Regions from separate parts of the Planococcus plakortidis genome, predicted to be linked through region 2. Evidence: riboswitches for the same ligand, from Rfam matches in the RefSeq annotation. Region 2 holds a riboswitch; each other region holds the start of a gene.

The links. Region 2 has a riboswitch for thiamine pyrophosphate ahead of BBI15_RS13405 (lipoate--protein ligase family protein). Riboswitches for the same ligand answer to the same signal wherever they lie in the genome.
Region 1: linked by a shared signal. The riboswitch ahead of thiT (energy-coupled thiamine transporter ThiT) and the one ahead of BBI15_RS13405 (lipoate--protein ligase family protein) in region 2 are both predicted to bind thiamine pyrophosphate.
Region 3: linked by a shared signal. The riboswitch ahead of tenA (thiaminase II) and the one ahead of BBI15_RS13405 (lipoate--protein ligase family protein) in region 2 are both predicted to bind thiamine pyrophosphate.
Region 4: linked by a shared signal. The riboswitch ahead of BBI15_RS08245 (ABC transporter substrate-binding protein) and the one ahead of BBI15_RS13405 (lipoate--protein ligase family protein) in region 2 are both predicted to bind thiamine pyrophosphate.

What each region holds. Positions count from the first base shown of each region.
Region 1 is NZ_CP016539.2:998,283-1,003,434, forward strand. It holds gene BBI15_RS05010 (SGNH/GDSL hydrolase family protein) at 1-36, shown strand, start outside; gene BBI15_RS16525 (hypothetical protein) at 99-248, opposite strand; gene BBI15_RS05015 (M20 family metallopeptidase) at 313-1,395, opposite strand; TPP riboswitch at 1,535-1,634, shown strand; gene thiT (energy-coupled thiamine transporter ThiT) at 1,728-2,303, shown strand; gene map (type I methionyl aminopeptidase) at 2,463-3,215, shown strand; gene BBI15_RS05030 (tryptophan-rich sensory protein) at 3,261-4,001, opposite strand; gene BBI15_RS05035 (M3 family oligoendopeptidase) at 4,187-5,152, shown strand, end outside.
Region 2 is NZ_CP016539.2:2,683,394-2,688,545, forward strand. It holds gene pepT (peptidase T) at 1-321, shown strand, start outside; partial or broken gene lipA (lipoyl synthase) at 937-1,880, opposite strand; gene BBI15_RS13405 (lipoate--protein ligase family protein) at 1,877-2,716, opposite strand; TPP riboswitch at 2,805-2,911, opposite strand; gene BBI15_RS13410 (STAS domain-containing protein) at 3,056-4,075, opposite strand; gene BBI15_RS13415 (hypothetical protein) at 4,210-4,440, shown strand; gene BBI15_RS13420 (pyridoxamine 5'-phosphate oxidase family protein) at 4,507-4,929, shown strand; gene BBI15_RS13425 (RrF2 family transcriptional regulator) at 4,959-5,152, opposite strand, start outside.
Region 3 is NZ_CP016539.2:2,463,377-2,468,528, forward strand. It holds gene thiD (bifunctional hydroxymethylpyrimidine kinase/phosphomethylpyrimidine kinase) at 1-575, opposite strand, end outside; gene thiM (hydroxyethylthiazole kinase) at 565-1,323, opposite strand; gene tenA (thiaminase II) at 1,316-2,005, opposite strand; TPP riboswitch at 2,095-2,196, opposite strand; gene BBI15_RS12475 (S1C family serine protease) at 2,983-4,095, opposite strand; gene BBI15_RS12480 (DUF6359 domain-containing protein) at 4,278-5,152, opposite strand, start outside.
Region 4 is NZ_CP016539.2:1,625,195-1,630,346, reverse strand. It holds gene BBI15_RS08255 (ABC transporter permease) at 1-567, opposite strand, end outside; gene BBI15_RS08250 (thiamine-binding protein) at 567-860, opposite strand; gene BBI15_RS08245 (ABC transporter substrate-binding protein) at 860-1,867, opposite strand; TPP riboswitch at 1,997-2,106, opposite strand; gene BBI15_RS08240 (putative quinol monooxygenase) at 2,204-2,500, opposite strand; gene BBI15_RS08235 (MarR family winged helix-turn-helix transcriptional regulator) at 2,530-2,958, opposite strand; gene BBI15_RS08230 (nitroreductase family protein) at 3,066-3,710, opposite strand; gene BBI15_RS08225 (hypothetical protein) at 3,901-4,344, opposite strand; gene BBI15_RS08220 (hypothetical protein) at 4,582-5,152, shown strand, end outside.

The DNA of each region.
Region 1 (5,152 bases), 1.6 Mb from region 2:
TTTCTAGCGATCCGCCAGGCATTGCTGCTTGTTTAAAAGTTCAAATCAACAATAAAAAGGCCGGAGAAAATGATTCATTTTCTCCGGCCTTTTATCGTTCAGCGGCTCTTTCGTGAGTCGCTGCGGTTGCGTGCATCGCTTTCATTGTCCGTATTGTTCTTTTTGCGGTTGTTCATCACTTTGCGGATGATCGGGTATGCAATCGGCCCGTATTTAATCGCAGATCTGACAAGTCTTCCAATCGCCATATTATATCGCTCCATTCATTTATCGTATTGAGGATTAGTATAGTTTTCCCGGTTTGGACTGATTTCAAACATCGGTAGGCGCCATGGCGTGGGCGATCAATATATCCTTATAGGAATGGACGCTTGAAATGGAAACGTATTCTGCATTACCGTGCCAGTCATCTCCGCTCGGCCCGAATTCGATGGCGCCTTGCCCGCCGGTTTTCTCGGCATAATAACGGGTATCGGCAGCACCGTGCTGCCCAAACAGTACAGGCTGTTCGGAGAGCGTCGATTCGACCGCTTTCATCAAGGTCTGGATATACGGGTGATCGTCCGTCGTCGTCAATGCAGGGGTCGAACCGCTCGCTTTATACTCCATGTCGAGCTCGAGCGTATCCGCCAGCTGTTCCATTTGCCGGATGATCTCGTCTTTATCCTGTCCTGGCATGAAGCGGATATCGTAGGACATCTTGCAGATTTCCGGCACCACGTTATAACGGTCGCCTGCGTTGATGATCGGCAAGTTGACGGATGGCTGCTCATAGTATTCCGTCGATTCTTTGCGGAACGGCAAATCCTTCATGCCGGCATGGAATTTCATCGCCGATTCGATGGCGTTAATGCCCTCCCATGGGCGCGATCCATGTGCTGGCTTGCCTTTAAACGTCAAGTCCATTCTTAGTATGCCTTTTGATTGCAAGCCGATCTTCAAATGGGTCGGCTCGCCACAAATGACGAAATCGCCGTAATGGCCTTGATCGACCAGCCATTTCGATGTATTGCGGCCGCCGATCTCTTCGTCGGTGACAATATGCAGGTGCACTTCGCGCGGCAAGGCGGAAGCATCGAGGTCAACAAATGCTTGCATCATGGCAGCGACGCCCGCTTTCATGTCGGCGGATCCGCGGCCATACAGTTTATCGCCTTCTTCAATAGGGGAAAATTGTTCTTTATGTCCCGGCACGACGTCAACGTGGCCGTTCCAGATGATCTTTTCGGCACCTTGCCCCTTAGATGCCGTCAACATCAAGTAGCCGTCGTTATCATGCACTTCCACTTCTTCGCCTTTCGCCTTGAGCCAGGCAGAGCAGAAAAGCAAGGCTTCGTTTGCGCCTTCTTTCGTATCGCTTTCGATCTTGATCAAATCCTTCAATAAATCAATCATAGAATCGGCAGTTTTCCAACTGCCTCCACCACCTTCCAGAAAGTTTGCTTGTTTTTAACTACCCTAATCCAGCCTGCTGAAACAGCCTTGCAAGCGAAGTGTGCGTTGTGTACAATACACATAATAGCGAAATAATTGTATACACCACAAGGGGAGCTTTGGCTGAGAGTGAACGATTAAGTTCTTACCCTTCGAACCTGTAAGTTAACGCTTGCGCAGGGATGTGGATGGAAAACCGGCCCGAGCGGCGCCAGGATCTGTCCTGGCGCCGTTTTTTATTATTGAAAAACGGTCCTTCTGGTGATGTGCAAATCCAAAAGGAGGCAGTTTGAATGAGGAATAAACGCGTGTTATTGATGGTCGAGATTGCGATTTTTGCAGCTCTCGGCTTTGTATTGGATTTTATCGCCTTTCGCATGCCGCAAGGCGGTTCGGTCAGCCTGGTCATGATCCCGATTGTGTTGATGGCTTTCCGCCGAGGGGTTGGGGCAGGGATTATCACGGGGCTTCTCGTCGGGTTGTTGCAGATCGTTACAGGTTTCATCTCGGTTGCGCCATTGTCGTTCGGCTTTGTCGTCATGCAAGTCGTTTTGGATTATTTATTGGCGTACGGCGTTGTCGGCTTAGCGGGGGTGATGCGCGGCCGTTACATGGAAGCCGTGCAGTCGAAGAAGACCGGGAAAGTCTTTGCCATGGTGGCGCTGGGCGTATTGATCGGCTCATTTCTCCGTTATACAGTCCACGTCATTACGGGTATCCTGTTTTTCGGCATGTTTGCTGAAGGCAATGTCTTTATCTATTCAGCGGTCTACAACGCAACCTATATGATTCCCGTAGCGCTTGTCGCGGCGATTGTTTGCTCTTTGCTGTTCATTACAGCGCCGCGGCTGACACAGCCGGATTCATGATCAAAACCGCCTAGCGATAGGCGGTTTTTTGATGGATAAAGAAAATAATGAGCGCTCTTTTTTGGTTATTTATGGGAAATGCTCGAAAGGTATGAGAGGCGAGAGCGACTTATTCTATGTTATAATGCTCAAATAGAATAGTTTGAAAGAAGGGTCAGTATGATAGCGACTAATGAAAAAGATATTGAAGGATTAAAAAAAGCCGGGCAAATGGTGGCGGAAATCCGCGAAACGATGAAAGCGGCCGTAAAACCGGGCATTACGACAAAAGAACTCGACGAACTTGGCGGCCGCCTGTTCAAAGAATGGGGCGGCGTCTCTGCCCCGAAATCGGAATATGATTTCCCCGGCTATACATGCATCAGCGTCAACGAAGAAGTGGCGCACGGGATTCCAGGGAAACGCGTCATCAACGACGGCGATATCGTCAATATCGATGTGTCGGGTTCGTTTGGCGATTATTTTGCGGATACCGGCATTTCTTTTGTGGTCGGGGAAGGCCATGAAGATAAAGAAAAGCTTTGCAAAGCAGCAGAATCCGCCTTTGAACGCGCGATGACAAAAGTGAAGGCTGGGGCGAAGCTGAACCAGATCGGTAAGGCAGTCGAGCGTGAAGCAAAAGATCAAGGCTTGTTCGTCATCAAGAACCTGACGGGCCATGGTGTCGGGAAATCGCTTCATGAAGCGCCGCAGCATATCCTCAATTATTACGATGCGTGGGAGACGACGATCTTGAAAGAAGGCATGGTGCTCGCAGTCGAGCCGTTTATTTCCCAAAAGGCCGAGCACATCATCGAGTCAGGGGATGGCTGGACCTTTATCACGCCGGACCAATCGCTTGTGGCGCAGATCGAGCATACCGTACTCGTCACAAAAGGCGAACCGGTTTTGCTGACGAAACTTGAAAAATAAAAGCATCGAATATAAAAAAACAACCATCAGCCGATGGTTGTTTTTTTATGGCGTCATACCTGTTTTTGCCGGCTTTTTCTTGATCAGCAGAATGCCGGTCAGTAAAACGCCGCTTAAGAACAAAGCTGCGGTACTGACCAATAATTCGTCCATGCCATGGCGAACGGCGATGGCAACGAACGCCCAGATGAAGACCAGGGTCAGCGGAATGTCCGAATGGTGGAAACGGATGTGAAGCGCCAATGCGGTCGCCACAGTCAGCATGATCACTGTCCATAACTGATCGCTCAAGCCCCAGCCGCTCCAATTATAGAAGGTCAGGACATAACTGATATTGGCGATGGTCGCGACACTGATCCAGCCAAGATTGACCGAAACCGGCAAGCGTTCCATAAAGCCCCGTTCGCCGTTTCCGTATTCCAGATACAAAGCGATCAGCGACAATAGATAGGCAATCATTGTAACGATCGACCAAATAAACAACTCATAATGCCAGCAGAGCAGCCAGGCGATATTGAAAACAGCGCTCAAGATGAAATATAATGACATTTTTGCTGAAGGGCGCTTGCCTTTTTTCAAGCGCAGCCAAAAACCGACGATCCAGATAGCCAATAAAATATATATAACGGACCAGATGGAGAACGCATAACCGGCCGGCGTAAAGAGGACCGGCACACGGTTGGAGATTTCACCGGTAGTCTGACCGTTGATCGGCAGTATATTCGCCAAGGCATTCATGGTGACGACGGCGATAAATGCCAATGTCATCAGCAGTACGCGAATCATATGAAATCCCTCCTCAAATATCAGTATAAACTCGCTAGCCCGCACGACCAACAAGAAAGTGCAGGAAGTTTTTGAAAAATGGCGATATCGTGAAAAGTACAGGACGGTCGCCGTTCCCGTTATGGGGAGAGAGATGTTATACTTATTCATGTATTTTGAAAATTCGTGATTGCAGGGGGAAAAAGATGGTGAATACATATCCGGAAGTATGGGATCTCGATCGTTTATTTTCAGGGGGCAGCGATTCAACCGAATTAAGGACGCACTTGGAGGCGACAGGCAATAAGCTGGCCGATTTCGAACAAGCCGCTGCCGCATTCGATGTCCCGAAGCAAACGGACGACGCAACACATTTGGCGGCGTTCTTGGAACAGACGAGTGATGTATCCGTAGATCTCCGCCAAGCCGGGGCGTTTATCGGCTGCTTGATGGCGCAAAACACCGAAGATAAAAAAGCGGCACTATTGCAAAGTGAACATGCATTGATGCGATCCCGTTTCCAAAGTGCTTTCTTGAAATTCAAACAGGCGCTCATGGAAACGGACCCGAATGTCTGGTCAAAGCTGCTTTCGACTGAGGACTTGAAGGAATTCGCCTTCGTCCTGGACGAATGGCGCAAAGAAGCGAAACGACTGCTGTCAGAGCAAGAAGAAGGGCTCATCACATCGCTCGGCATCGACGGCTATCACGCGTGGAGTGAATTATACGATTTGCTGATTGCCTCCGTATCGGTCCAAATGGAGGTGGACGGGGAAGAGAAGACGCTGTCGGTGGGGCAGGCGAATAATTTAAGCTCCCATCAAGATCGCCAGGTGCGCAAGGAAGCGTATGACAAGCTGGAAGCGGCATGGGGCGAAAAAGAAGAGTTGTTTGCGAAGACCTTGAACTCACTCGCGGGATTCCGGCTGCAGATGTACAACAAGCGCGGCGTCGACAATGTGCTAGAAGAGCCATTGCAGATGAACCGCATGAAGCAGGAAACTTTGGACGTCATGTGGCAAGCCATCAGCGAACATAAACAGCCGTTTGCGGATTACTTGGCACGCAAGGCGCAATTGCTTGGTAAAGACAAACTCGCCTGGTACGATGTCGACGCGCCGGTCGTGGAAAACTCCCAGTCTTTTGATTACGAACAAGGGTCGGAGTTCATC
Region 2 (5,152 bases):
GCAAGCTTGCAAGAAGAATTCGGGACAGAAGCGATCGAACTCGAACTTGAGGATCAATATTACAATATGCGCGAGAAAATCGAGCCGGTGATGGAAATCGTCGACCAAGCCGAACAAGCGATGAAAACATTGGACATCGCTCCCGCCATCCTGCCTATTCGCGGCGGCACGGATGGATCCCAATTATCCTATATGGGCTTGCCGACGCCGAACATCTTTACGGGCGGCGAAAACTACCACGGCAAATTTGAGTTTATTTCCGCTGAAAACATGGAAAAAGCGACTCAAGTGATTGTGGAAGTCGCCAAAATCGCCAAATAATCGGGTTCCCCTATCCGATTCGCTGAAATTGAGTAGTCAAAAATACCGACAGTGAAGCGGAAGCCGGCGACTCCTGCGGAAACAGCGCGAGCCGAAGACCCTGCAGGAGCGTCAGCGACGAAGCGGCTGAGGCCGCGCCCGCGGAAAGCGTCCGACTGGAGCGAAACGCAAAAAAGCTGCCGAGGTTTCTCGACAGCCTGGAAAAAGCAACGGCATCATGCCGTTGCTTTTTTCAGAGTGTTGAAGAAGTCCATTAACCCATTACGAATTAAAAGGAGAATATCTTTACAACATTCAAAAATCAGTGGTCAAACTAAGTATTTGGAGAAGCGTTCGCTCGTAAACCCCTCTGCTCAATAATGCTGCGCATTACTTTCGCAAAGATAATGTCTCCCGTAGGTCGACCTTATCTTTCCTGTGGATCAGCGAGACGACCGAGACCCCGCAAGGCGCGAAGCGACTGAGGAGGCTTGGGCGCGAGCCCACGGAAAGCGAGCGATAAGCTTCGGAAAATACGACTTCTTATCTTTCTCGATAGCCTAGAAAAAGCAACCGCATCATGGTTGCTTTTTTCTTTATCAGAGGATGGTTTTCAGCCATGCCTGGCTCTATCCGTTAAAATTCGATGCGATCGATTTTTGCGCCTGTCGATTCGACGCCTTTCATGTATTTAATGCGTTTCTGCACAGCGGTTTCGTTCACTTGTTCATCTGCATGGTAGGAAGAACGCACCATCGGGCCAGCTTCGCAATGCTTAAATCCTTTTGAGAGCGCGATTTCCTTCAATTCCTGGAATTCATCCGGATGGTAATAACGGACGACGTCCAGGTGTTTCAATGTCGGCTGCAAATATTGGCCGATTGTCATGATGTCGACGTTGTGTGCCAACAAATCATCCATCGCTTCGATGATCTCTTCTTTCGTTTCCCCAAGCCCGACCATGATGCTCGATTTTGTCGGCACATGCGGCGCGATTTCCTTAACCCGCTTCAGCAATTCCAGGGAACGGTCATATGTCGCTCTCGCCCGGACGCGTTTCGTCAGGCGGCGCACCGTTTCGATATTGTGGTTGAAGATATCCGGTTCACTGCTCATCAACATATGCAGGCTTTCGTAATCGCCTTTCATATCGGACGGCAAAATCTCGACAGTCGTTTCCGGCATTTTCCGGTGGATGGCACGCACCGTCTCTGCAAAGACTGCAGCGCCTCCGTCCTTTAAATCATCACGCGCTACCGCTGTCACGACGACATGCTTCAAGTTCATGATTTCCGTCGATTCGGCTACGCGCTCCGGCTCGCCCCAATCCAATTCGTTCGGCAAGCCGGTCTTGACGGCACAGAACCGGCACGCTCTTGTGCATGTATCCCGAGGATCATGAAAGTCGCAGTGCGGCGCTCGCTCCAACATTCGTGGATATTCGGGCATCTTGCTTCTTCGCATACCGTGTTCAAATTTTTCTCACGCATCAATTTCTTCAGATCATTATAGGTTTCGTTCGTGTTCAATTTCACTTTTAGCCATTCGGGTTTACGTTCACGCTGCTTGGTTTTTGTCATCGCATAAGTTCCCCTTTCTCTTCTCGTCGGTAGTTCCACTCTTCACTCGCGTATTTGGCTTCGAGCACACGTACTTCTTCCAGCAATTCAGCTGGCGGTTCGAATTTTTCCAGACGGATGCCAAGCCCCGTTTCAAATCCAGCCTTGAATGCCTGCTGCACTTTTTCTAAGCTTGCCGGTTCTGGCATGAGCTCGTTGATCGCGACAGCGCGTGTGCGGAAAGCTTGGCGCGCCCTTTCCTTCACCGATTCACTCGGGTAGACGAACAATTCGAACAAACGTTTTTCATCCAACTGCAGCGGAATCGAACCGTGCTGCAAAATGATGCCTTGTTTTCTTGTCTGTGCGCTTCCTGCCGCTTTCCTGCCTTCAACAGTCAGTTCATGCCAGGATGGTTCTTCAAAACATACCGCCGAAGATTCTTTCGGCCGCTTAGATTCAGCAGCTAATTGTGCATGAATCCCTAAGTTCCGGTAGCCTTCGAGCAAGCCGCGGGAAATGACCAAATACGCTTCTTTCACTGACTTCGGCATGGATGGATGATGCTCCGGAATCACTATGCTGTAAGTCAATTCCTGGTCGTGCAGCACGGCTTTTCCGCCGGTCTGCCTCCTGACCAAGGGTACGCCCATTTGCGCAGCTTTTTCGAGATCGATGCTGCCGTTCAATTTCTGGAAAAATCCCACTGATATCCCAGCTGGCGCCCATCCGTAAAACCGGAGGGTGGGTTTCATGCCCGTCTTGCGCTGCCAGTTCATCAATGCTTCATCCATTGCCATATTGTAGGCCGGCGTGCAAAGCCCCGACTCCATATAGCCCCATGTTTCCTCCAAAATGTCTCAACTCCTCTCAGCTTATGCATGACTCCTAAGCCCATAAAAAAACACCGCTTTCCCATGGGGAAGCGGTGTATGCAGGCAAGTGGAAGCATACGTACCACTTCCCTACGCTGGCATGGTCCAGATCAGGTTCAAGGGGTCCAGGCATTCGCCCGTCTCAGCCAGTCAATCCCGGCTCCCCCAGTGGTCAGCTATGTATAGTTCTCCTTGAGCTTAACATTGTCCTTAAGAAATCTCAATATACAAAATAATTTTTCTTTCATTTTCATCCATTTATTTAAATTTATAACAAATAAAACTCTCCTTTTCCGTCGGATGGATAGGAAGAGTTTTACATCAGATGATGGTCTTGCCATTTTGCGCTAAAGCGAAATGGATGCTGTGCTGAAGGGTACGGAAGCATTCATACCCCGAAAGATCCACACCCGCTTCTGTGATCGTCATGCTGGTATGCGGTGAAATACCGGCCAGTACGGTCTTTGTGCCAATCAAACCGGCGGCAGAACCCAGTTTTTCGATGAGCATCGCGGCATGCTGGTTGAAGCTTTCATTCAGCCCGGTCAAATCAAGCAGCAAATAGCGCGCTTTGTATTTCGGCAAATTTTCAAGCGTCTTGAACAACAGCTCTTCAGCACGCGCTTCGTCGTAGCGGCCAAGAAGCGGTACGACGACGATATCTTCGAGCACCGGGATCAGAGGAGAAGAAAGTTCACGAATCATGTCATGGAGATCCGCCGTCTTTTCGTCCACTAGCTGTTCAAGTTCGCGGATTTTTTCGGATTCCTTGCGGCGTGCCAGTGAATGGATATTTTTTTCAATCGTCTCGTCCGATGGGAAATAACGGATCAGGCATCCTTCATGTCCTTCGATCTGAGAATGGACAACTTCATACCAAATGTTGCGGCCCAAAAGCGAGCTGAAGATCCCTGCATAATGGGCAGGCAAAAAACTGCCGCCGATCTTTTTTCCTTGTGCCACATTGATTTGATATTCCCAGCTGTTTTTCAGCGTCACTTCCAAAGTCCCGGCTTCGACGTCCAGATTATGGATCGTTGCCACTCCCCATCCGGCTGATGCATATGTATTGGTGATGAGTTCAGAAGCTCTCAGAACGGAGACCCCGCCCATTTTGTGGAAGTAATCCCCCACTACCTGGCCTTGCCGATACCCTGTCGATTCCAAAACGACAGCTGCCGCCTCTTCCCCGGAGATTTCCTCAATCGAATCAAAAAACATTTTCATTGCAGTGGAAGTCCAAAACAGCACCGAATTCTGGCCTTCAAAGAGGAAGCGCCCTTCCGTGAGGTCCCATTCAAAATCCAATCCGCCCACGTTAACCTTCGTTTGTTGCGTCATCGTATAGCCATCCTCCCTAATTAGTCCTATGGATTCATCATACGCGAGCCCGTAACCCCCATCAAGTTTGAATGTTTTAAAGCGTTTCAATTAAGGAATAGATAAACAAGAACGCTAAAGGAGAGGTGCTAACAATGGCAGAAAAAGACCGTTTCAACGAAAAGGAACGAAAGTCGAACGACGGGGCTCCAATGGACAATCCTGAACAAATCAAAACCGATAAAGAAACCATGACAGAGATGCACGAAGAAGAAATGAACGTGGATTCCATCCCTTTGGAAGATTTGAAGCAGGACATGAAAGACGAGAAAAATCCCCGTGACACTAAAGATGATTCAGCGAGTGAGGAAAAACATCCTGAATGATTCAATCTGCAGGCTCCTGGCCCGCAGCTTATCGGTAGATAATACCACTGCAAAGGAGAGAGTTGGATGGCACAAGAAGAACTGAAACAACAAGCCTTAAAAATATTGGAAGACAGCATGATCGGGACCTTGGCAACCATTAAAGACAACAAACCGCACTCCCGTTACATGACTTTCTTTAACGATGAATTCACTTTATACACGGCGACAAGCAAGCAGACGCAGAAAGTCGATGAACTGGAGAAGAACCCGAACGCACACATCCTGCTAGGTTACGAGGGTGAAGGCGTAGGCGATAGCTTTCTCGAAATCGAAGGGCAAATGTCGCTGCGGGATGACCGTGAGCTGATCGATAAAGTATGGAATGAGCACTTGACCGGCTGGTTCGACGGCCCTGAAGACCCGAACTTGATCATCCTGGCGATCACGCCGACTCGTGTGCGCTTGATGAACCGCAAAGGCAAAGATCCCCAAACAATTGAACTGTAAACAAAAAGCCTCCGGTACCGGAGGCTTTTTCATGTGCGCAACAACTCGCGCAATGCATCTTTATTAAATAGAAGATCTTGCAGATTGTATTCATCCAATACTGCCAAATAGGCATGCAATGCTTTGCCGAGCACTCCCCTCAACCCGCAAATAGGGGAAATCGGGCATGTATTGGTCTCCGAACTGAAACACTCCACCAAGTGGAAGTCTTCTTCCATTCGAC
Region 3 (5,152 bases), 220 kb from region 2:
TCCAGATAAAAGTCTTCCGCTACATCAGGGTCATTGCTATGGCCGCCTTTGATGACCACGGCTTTCGCGCCGAGCGATAGAATCGCTTCCGCCGCTTCTCTTCGCGATACATCATCGGTGATGTCGATTCCGCTCAATACTTCCGCCTCGGGGATATTCGGCGTGATGATGGCAGCGAGCGGCACGAGCATCGTTTTGATGGCTTCCACTGCTTCTTGTTGCAATAAGGAAGCGCCGCCTTTTGCGATCATGACGGGATCGATGACGAGTTTGTCCCAGCCGTAGCGCTTGATGCCTTGAGCTGTTTCTTCGATGATGCCGGCATCAAACAGCATGCCGGTCTTGAGCGCGCGGATATCGAAGTCCGTCCCGATCGCATCGAGCTGTTCATTCACTGCTTTTCGGTCCATAGGATAAATGCCGTGGACACCCAATGTGTTTTGGGCAGTCACCGCCGTTACTACTGAACAGCCGAATGCGCCGAGTTCCTGGAAGGTTTTCAAATCGGCCTGTATGCCTGCACCGCCGCCTGAATCGGATCCGGCGATCGTCAGTACTTGCGCTTTAGTTTCCATAAAGAACCGCCTCCTGTTTGGATAGTTCATCAAAAAATGCCATTTGGAAACTGCCTGGCGTGAGTGCGCTTTTAGCTGCCCGGCTCCCTGCGTTCGCATACAGCTGCAAGCCATAGGCAAGCACATCAAGCGCGACAGATTCTTCGTCCGTCAAGAATGCCGCAAGTACTGCGCTGAGTAAACAACCCATTCCCGTGACCGATGCCATCAACGGGTCTCCGCCTGTGATGTGCTCGGTCCTTTCGCCATCTGTCACTAAATCGCTTGTGCCTGTTACCGCGACAATTGTTTGGTATTCATCAGCCACTTGTTTAGCGATAGCTTCCAAATCGCCTTGCCCTTCTCCTGCGTCGACACCGCGCGCTTGCCAGTCCGCTCCTGCGATAGCTGCGAGTTCACCTGCATTGCAGCGGAGTAGCGTGATATCGAGTTCCGTCAGCAATCGCTTCACGGCCTGCAAGCGATAAGCTGTGGCCCCGGCACCGACCGGATCCAACACAATCGGGATGCCTTTTTTCATTGCGGCGCGTCCCGCGATGAGCATGCTTTCTAATGAGCGCTCCGTGATCGTGCCGATATTGAGCGACAAGGCATCGGCGTGTCCTGTGAGTTCGGCGACTTCCTGTTGCTCGTCGCCCATGACCGGCGAGACGCCGAGCGCGAGGAGTCCATTTGCCTGAAAGTTCGAGACGACGTGATTGGTGATGCAATGGATCAATGGCTTACGTGCGCGTAAATCCCTAAGCATGGCGGACACTCTCCTCTTGTGCAGGAAGTTCCCACGTTTCCATCGTCCACGCCTGCTGCCAGAACTGCCATTCGTAATAGCTGCTCCTTCTGAAGCGTGTCTTCAATTCCTCGCGGCGTTCTTCCGGCAAGCCTTCAGCCAACCGGTCCATGCGTGCGATTTGTTCATTGACCAGTTCCCCGAACCATTCGGAGCCGTATGTGCCGATCCATTTCTGGAATATCGGTTCTTCCGGCGTTGCAGTCTTCAAACGTTCACCGATTTCGTAATAAAGCCAATAACATGGAAGCAAGGCTGCGAGCACATCCGCCAAATCCCCTTCTGCCGAGCGGTACATATGCGAAACGTACGCATAGGCGTGCGGCGACGGTTCGAATAGTTGCCAATCTTCTTCAGTCACCCCAAGCAATTCCATAAACGATTCATGAAGCGCAAGTTCTGCGGCACAGGTCTGTTCGGCATGATGCGCGAAAGACTGTGTGGTTTTAAGATCTTTGGCTTTCGTGGCACCGATCGCCTGCACTTTCGCGAAATGGGTCAGGTAATAGGCGTCTTGCATGACGTAAAATTTGAAGACATCAAGCGGCAAATCGCCTTTCGCGATGCCTTTCACAAACGGGTGTTCAAAACTTGCGTCCCATAAATCTGCGCATTCAAACCGGACTTCTTTACAAAATGTCATGTCGCTCTCTCCTTTTTTGGGCAAAATAAAACACCGCTTCCCAGGTAAGGAAGCGGCGATAAAGGTCAGCTTAAGAAATTGGAGAAAGGCTCACAATTCGCCCACTTCCCTACGCTGGTATGATCCAGATCAGGTTCAAAGGGTCCGGACTCTTGTCCGTCTCAGCCAACATGGCTCCCCTAGTGGAATAGCGATATTTTTTTATTGTCGGCAATAGAATAACATAGCTGGCTTGCGAATTCAAAACTTTTCGAAATTAAGATGGCAGGAGTTTTGTTGTTTAATTGGAATTAGCTTGCACTTTTCACCTACTAGTTATCCGCAGCCTAGCCTGGGGTTGAGCTTTCCCTCTTAAGCGCGATGCTGCTTTTGGATTTCGTTGTACAGGAAAGTGACTGGGTGAATGGTTTTTGCGATTTCGTCCGTTTCGGTTTATTTTCTTAGGTAGTCGAAAGTGAAAATGGTTTGGAATCGATTTACTGACACCATGGTATTGTTCTGCCGCTTGCAAGCATTTATTTCACATACCCGGCCTTCAATGAACGATGCATTTCGTTTTCACTTTAAAACTAGAGCTGCAGCGAAAGGGGCTGACGCCGGAGGGATCGCGCGGGACTGGCGAGACCTATATGGCGCAGCCATAAGGGCTCGACGCCCGCCCCTCGGCAAGCATGCCCCTTCAGCGCAAGCTCAAAACTTCTACATTTTTCAGGAAATACTGCAATGGTCTGCCTGTTGTAAGCAAGTCTCCATTTCCCACACCCTGCCTTCAATGAACAATGCATTTCGTTTTCATTCTAAAACTAGAGCTGCAGCGAAAACCGGCGACTCCGGGAGGTATAGCGAGACAATTGAGACCCTGGACTGAGCGTAAGCGAGGGAAGCGGCTCAATGCGAGCCCTCCGGAAAGCGTCCGGTTGCAGCGCAAGCTCTCCACTCAAAATCCACTCAAAAAAAGAACCTCCAAAATGGAGGCCCTAAATTTCTTCCACATATTCAATCTGGTAATCCCCGTACTCGTCGATCACGATGGTGTAGCGGCGCCGGTGGTCGATCGTTCCGGTTTCGCCATTCGCTTCGTGATAATTGAACACCGCGCCTGCTTCGACGTATGCACGGTCGCCTTCAATTTCGACGGAACCGACTTCCGGCACAACCGAATCGAACACGCGGCCCTCTTCGGAATACTCCTGTATGACACTGTCCACCGCTTCGACGGCTTGGCTTCCCGGCATCAGATACGTTGAGTAATAATTGAGCTCCTCGTCATTCATCGAATACGGCAGCAAATCGTAATAAGCTTCGATGAAACTCGACAATAAGGCCTCGTCAAAATATGCATCTTTCACGGACGGTTCGACCAATTGGGAGTCGGGCAGCGGGTCTGGGTTGTTCGCCCATGTGTCCAATAAGTCCTTTTTCAAGTACAGCGGAATGGCATAGCCGATTTCGGGATTGTCTTCAAGCATCACCGAATTGATGCCGAGCACTTTGCCGGTACTTGCATCCAACAGCGGCCCGCCGCTTGATCCTTGCTTGATCAAGGCGTTCATTTCATACAGATCCGTATAGACGAAGACTTCCGAGAAATCGACGCCGGTATCGGTGATTACCCCTTCCGTCGCAGTATTCGCCGCGTTTTCAGGGCTGCCGATGGCGATGACGGGCGTGCCGATATCGACGGGTTCCATTTCCTGCTCGAGCGGCTCTTTTCCTGCGAGTTCTTCAACCCGCACAAGCGCCAGATCCTCATCGAGCGAGATGCCGATCACTTTGCCGGCGAATTCCTGGCCGTCGCTGTTGACGAGTGAGATAAACGTGGCATCGCGCACGACATGGGCGTTTGTCAAAATGTCGCCTTGGTTATTGTATAAAAAGCCGGACCCTTGCTCGAAATCGGTATAGATCGTGTAGACATGTGTCTTGGCGTTCGCAATCATCACCGCTTTTTCCTGGGCGGCCGTATCGACCGGTGAATCCGCCTGCCCGGTTTCAGCTTCTTTCGGTGCGTCTGTTTGTGCCCCTCCGCAAGCTGCGAGGATTATCGCTGCGAGGAACACCGCCAGCCATTGCATCATCCGTTTTTCCATAGTCTCAACCTGCTTCCCTTAATGTGTGTTCATTATAGCAAGCCATAATTGAAAAAGGAACGACGAAGAGACCTCGCCTAAACCTATATAATTTGGTTTGAATGCCAACTCGCTCTTTTGTTGTTGCGAATAGTAAAAAGCCGAGGAATGAATGCTTCTTCCCCAGCTTTTTCGCCTATTGCTTATCTTCTGTTCTTCATCAATTGCCCTTTATTCGTGACGACAGTGTAATGGCCAAGTTCGTTGACTTCCAATGTGAACGTCGACCCGTTTTTGCTGCCTTGGATGATTTTCCATTTGCCTTTCTCATCTTCGCGTGCACCGAATTGGATGCTGATGCTTGGGTCTGTTTGGAAACTCAATTCCACAGGTTCCGAGAAGTTCAAGTCTAGTTCTTCACCTTCCACATCCAAAATCGCGATGTCGAGCTGTCCAGTCAAGGTCGGGCGCATATTCACTTGCTCGGCATCTTCTGCTTGGAGCGAAAGCGTCATGCCCTCACCCGCTGCTTGTGCCAATTGTTGCAAGTTCGCCGGCGTGAACGTCAAACTGGAATCGTCCAATTGGATGCGCAAATCTTTCCCGCTTTCAACGAGCTCATCGATTGTGCCTTCCGTAAAGTCGATATCCAGCGCGCCATTTTCGTCGAACTCACCCGCTTCAATGACAGCTGGAATCCCGGAGTAATCAGGATCCGCTTCTTGCTCACCAGGCACTTGCGGTTTATCGAATGTGATCTGTGCAAGTAGTGGGTCATGATCCGATGCACGCCCGTGCTCTTCCATGAACATCGAGTTGATGTGGACCATGTCCAGTTTTGTGTTGTCCGCCAAGTTGTTCGTCACCAATAAGTGATCGAGCACTTGGGAATTGCCTTGGTAGTAGTAAGAGAAACGGTCTTCTTCCGGGACATCGTTGACTTTGTTCGTCAAGATATCGCCTTCTAGCGCTTTAAGGGCTGGCGTGAATTCAAAATCGTTCATGTCGCCAGTAACGACAACATTCAATTCCGGGTTTTTCTCCAATCCATCTGCGATAAAGCCGTTGATGGCTTTCG
Region 4 (5,152 bases), 1.1 Mb from region 2:
AGCGCCCATGACGCTATAGGTCGCCGCAATTTTCAAGCCTGAAAAGATCGACGGCATCGCATGCGGCCATTCGAGCTTCCAAAAAATCTGGCGTCTGTTAGCTCCGGCCATTTTCATATAATGCAGCAACTCGCCGCTCGTCTGCCTGAACCCATCAAGTGCCGCGATGGTGATCGGGAAAAAGCATACGAGAATGATAATGATTAGTTTCGGCAATAAGCCAAAGCCGAACCAAATGACCAACAGCGGCGCCAAAACGATAATCGGGATATTTTGCGATAAAATCAGCAAAGGATAAAAGGTCTCCCGCAGTTTCGGCACGAGATGGAGGAGCATCGCGACGCCGAGCCCGATCGACGATCCGATGAAAAAGCCGAGAATCGATAACCGGATCGTCGAAAACAAATGACCGCTGTAATTCGGCCAACTGTTTACCGCTTCCAGCCCGATTTGATAAGGGGTCGGAAGTAGCCAGTCCGGCACTTCAAACAGCGGCACCAGCACTTGCCAGATGATCAATAAAAGGATGAGGACCAGAACCGGTCTCCATCCTTTTCGCACAATCATCACGGCCGGTATTTCTCCGTCAATTTATCCATCGATGCGCCGCTCGGCTGATACAGCACTTTGATTTGGGAGATGACGTTCGGGCTGCCGTTTTCGATCATCGCCTCGTTCATTTCTTCGACGATTGAAAATAACTGCGCCAGATCACCTTCCATCGTCGTCTCCAATGGATTGACTTGGTACGGGACGCCTGACTTTTCAATGACGGCGATCGCTTTGTCCACATACGGGATGACGTTTTCCCCGTTTTTCGTTTTCGGGATGATTTGAATACTTAAGAGTGCATTGGCCATCAGTTTTCCCCCTCCGGTAAAAATTCGTTGGTATACGCCTCTTCAACGTCCAGTTCCTCATCCAACAAGCCGTTGTCGAACATCCAGGCTGCATAATCCGCCCACACTTGCTCTTGTTGTTCGCCGAATTGCGGCGCATCGTCCTGATATTTCGGCGACAGCCATTCCTGGCTCGCTTTCACCAGTTCCGGGTCCAAATCCGGTACCGACTCGATGAGGATGTCCGCTGCTTGTTCCGGCTCATCGATGGCGAATTCATAGCCTTGCGACACCGCTTTGGTGAATGCACGCACCGTTTCCGGATCTTCTGCAATCATGTCTTCGTTGGTCATCAGGATCGGAGTGTAATAATCCAGTTTGTCCGAGTAATCGGTCAAATACTGCATGTTCAACTCATCGCCGCGTAACTCTGCTTCAATGCCCGTCCAGCCATAATAGATCCACGCAAAATCGATATCGCGCTCGACGGCTGTGAAAAAGTCGCTATTGCCGATATTGACGATGTCGACGTTTTCCACATCGGCGTCGTCTTGTTCCATGATGGACCCAAGCACCGCTTTTTCGACCGGCGCGCCCCATCCGCCGTAGGTTTTCCCTTCGTAATCACTTGGCGACTCAATGCCTTTGTCTTTAGGCGATGCAAATCCGGAGGTGTTGTGCTGGATGAGCGCCGCGATTGAAACGATCGGGATGTCCTGCACTCTCGCTTCCGTCAAACTTTCCTGTGCCCCGATGCCGAATTCCGCCTGCTTGGAAGCGACCAATTGATTGGCGCCCGCTTCACCCGGCAAAATGATTTCTACATCGAGCCCTTGCTCTTCAAAATAGCCCTTTTGCTGTGCCACATACAACCCGGTATGATTAGTATTCGGCGTCCAATCCAAGACCATCGTCACTTCTTGTAATCCCTGTTGTTCATTCGCCACATCGCTGCCCGGATTTTCCGCTTCGTCCGTGCATGCCGCCATCAGCAATACCGGCGCGATGGCAATCGTCCATTTTTTCATGTTGTTTCCCCCTCTGAATAGATCCATAAAAAATGATTTCAGGAGCTGAATCAGGGGACATATCCAATTGCGGATACAAAAAAAGCGCCCAAGGTTATGGAAACCTTGGGCGCATATCATCGCAGAATAGACCGATTTGAATATGTTCCCTCCGCTGGTATTAGCCAGTTCAGGTTCCAAGGGTCAATATCTCACGGATATTCTCTCAATCGGCAACACCGATTCCCCCACATGTGTTTTATGAAATTAGCATTTGTCTTTCAAAGACTATCTTGTCACAATTGCCCGAGATGTTCAAGCTCTGTCTAACATCTCGGTTGAACAAACAAGATTTCCTTACATTGGGACAGCTTCACCGCTATAAACTTTGAGTTCCATCGGTGCGCTCATGAACCCAGCCGCTTTTTTAGAAAAAGCCGTAAAATGCTTACTCGCGTTATGTGCTTCGATCGCTTGCGCATCTTCCCATACTTCAACCATCGTGAAATGGCCGTCCTTCTCTACCGATTTCATCAAATCGTATTGAACATTGCCTCGCTCTTGACGCGACGCGTCGATCAGGATTTTACTTTCGTTTAAAAAAGCTTGCTTCTGGTCCGGTTTCACTTGCAAATGTGCGTGGATAATCATCATGTGATTTCGCCATCCTTTAATGTGTATTTTTAATAATCTACGATATTGTCTTGCATGCGCCTCAGCATATCGCTAAGCGCATCCACTTCCTCAGCGGTAAAATCATGGAGCATTTGCTTGATGAAGCCCGTATTTTCTTTGCGGTATTCGACGATGCGCTCGCGGCCTTCATCGGTTAGGCTGACAAAGATTACGCGATTGTCCTCTGGATTTCTGCGCTTTGTGACCATGCCACTCGTTTCTAGTTGTTTCAAGTGGCGCGTCACCGCGGCGCTATCGATATTGACCAATTTTTGCAGCGTCGACTGATTGATTTCGTCCACTTTATAAAGCTGCGACAATAACTCATAACGCGACGCGCTGATACCCGTGCAGCGCTCGAACTTCGGGCTGATTTGATTGGTCAGGCCTTTAAACTGGTGCAGCACTTGTTCCTGCTTTGAAAATGAACACGGCATTAGCAAACCTCCTAAATGATCGATAAAGTCAATTGATGATTACACCTACTATAAATTGACCAGTCAAATATATTACATAAGCCCTCCGTACTTAAAAGGTGGCGGGATCAGCTCCACGTCGTGATTGTGTCGACCGGCAAGCGGTACGACTGGAAGCCTTCGCTCGCGGCTTTACCGATCGTCAAGAGCATAACCGGTACATAACGCTCTTTTTCCAAGCCGAATGTTTCAGCGATTTTCTCCTTATCATAGCCCCCGATTGGGTTGGTGTCGTAGCCGAATGCACGGGCAACGAGCATCAATTGCATGGAGACAAGCCCTGAGTCGAGCATCACGATGTCTTTCATCTGATCAGCGGACATGCCTTCATACATCGGCTTGAAATAATTGAGCTGGAAGTCTTTTACGTCTTCCGGCATGTAGCCGTGTTCGACCGCCTTGCTGTAAATTTCTTCTGCGTATTCATAATTTTTCCGGTCCCCGAACACCGCGATGACTGCGGAAGAACTCATGACTTTATCTAAATTGAATGATGCAAGCGGCGCGAGCTTTTCTTTTCCTTCTGGGCTGTCAATGACGACAAACCTCCATGGCTGCATATTGATGGAAGAAGGCGCTTTCGTTGCCTGCTCCAGGATTTCCGTCATTTCCTCGCGGCTGATTTTCACCGTCGGATTGTAGTGTTTTATGGAACGGCGTCCGTTGACGATTTCATTGAAATCATTGGTTTTCTTATTTTGCAGTGTATGCATGACGAATTGCTCCTTTTTCTCTCTTAATTGTTTTAAAGGATATTAATTGACCCCTCATTAATTGATGCCTCACACAATATAAACCCGCTGCAGGATAAATGCAACTGAAAAGTTTCACAGCATTTCTGTACTATAGAAATCGGCGATTAAAATCATATTTCGGAAAGCTTTTGTTCAAGTTTTTTTACATTCACCACTCAAACTTACGAACATCTCCAGGAAGAACTTTTTCTAAAAAGGCTATTTGTTCTAGGTTTAACTCGTAACCGATTAATTCCATTCCATAATGTTCAGAAGAGAATAGTGTTTCCCCCTGTCTTTCCAGAAATACAGAGAACCACTTCAGCCTGCGATTTGCATCAAGAGAACGCGTAAGAATGAATTCTTTCGCTTTTTCATTTAATTGCCCATTTGCAATAAGCAAATGGCCATCATCATGTTCTACATTCGGCAATTCGTTTATAATATCTTCGAATTTTGCCGTTTCTTCTTTCCAGCACTGGATCTCAAATGAATCTGCATACCCAAAGAAATGCTCGATCATCAGTATCCAAAACGCATAGTCATCTGCGTAAGAAAATGTTTCAGGCGTATCCGCCATGCTTGTAAGTTCATAATGCATATTGCGTTTCATCTTCAGCCCCCATAATTTTGGTCATTGCATTAGATTCTCTTTCTGCCCTAAAATCCCTATCATCTTATTGAATATAGTTTCAACTACGTAAGACTTCCAAATCTTAAAAGGTCATTCATTATTTAAAGTCGAAGCAGTACAATATAGAAAACCATCGCAAGTTGTTTATGGCATTCTGCAATTTAACCAAACTTTTCCATTTCACCAGATCATTTCATTTGACAGGAGGCTTGGGTCATGCTGTTGATTCCGTTTTTGATCGGCATTGTATTCATCTTGATCCATTTCTTCGCCAGCGTCCTGGTGCCAAGAGACAAACTGAAGCAAGTGAAATGGTTCTCGTTTTCGGGCGGGCTTGCCGTTTCGTATATTTTCATCTACCTGCTCCCCACACTCCATAAGCAACAAGCCGCCATCGAAGAACCGTACCGGCAGCTGACGATGGAGTCGGAAATCTATTTTGTCGGCCTTCTCGGCGTCGTCTTGTTCGTCGGCATCCAAATTGTCATCCAGCAAAACTATATTTCCCACACCTCTACTTTCTGGTCCGTCATCGTTTTCTGTGCTTTCTATAACGCGCTCGTCTCCTACTCCGTTTTGTCGTTTGAAGTATCAGCCATTCAAGCCTTGTTCTACTGCGTCGCAATCGGTCCGCACTTCATGGCGGTCGCCCATGATATGTGGCGGAAGTTTCCAGTGGAATACAATCGATACGGACGTTATATATTGGCTGTCGGCATTATTAGTGGATGGATCATCGCCTTGACGACAGAACTGACGCCGCTGTTCAAATCGATCGTCTTCTCAC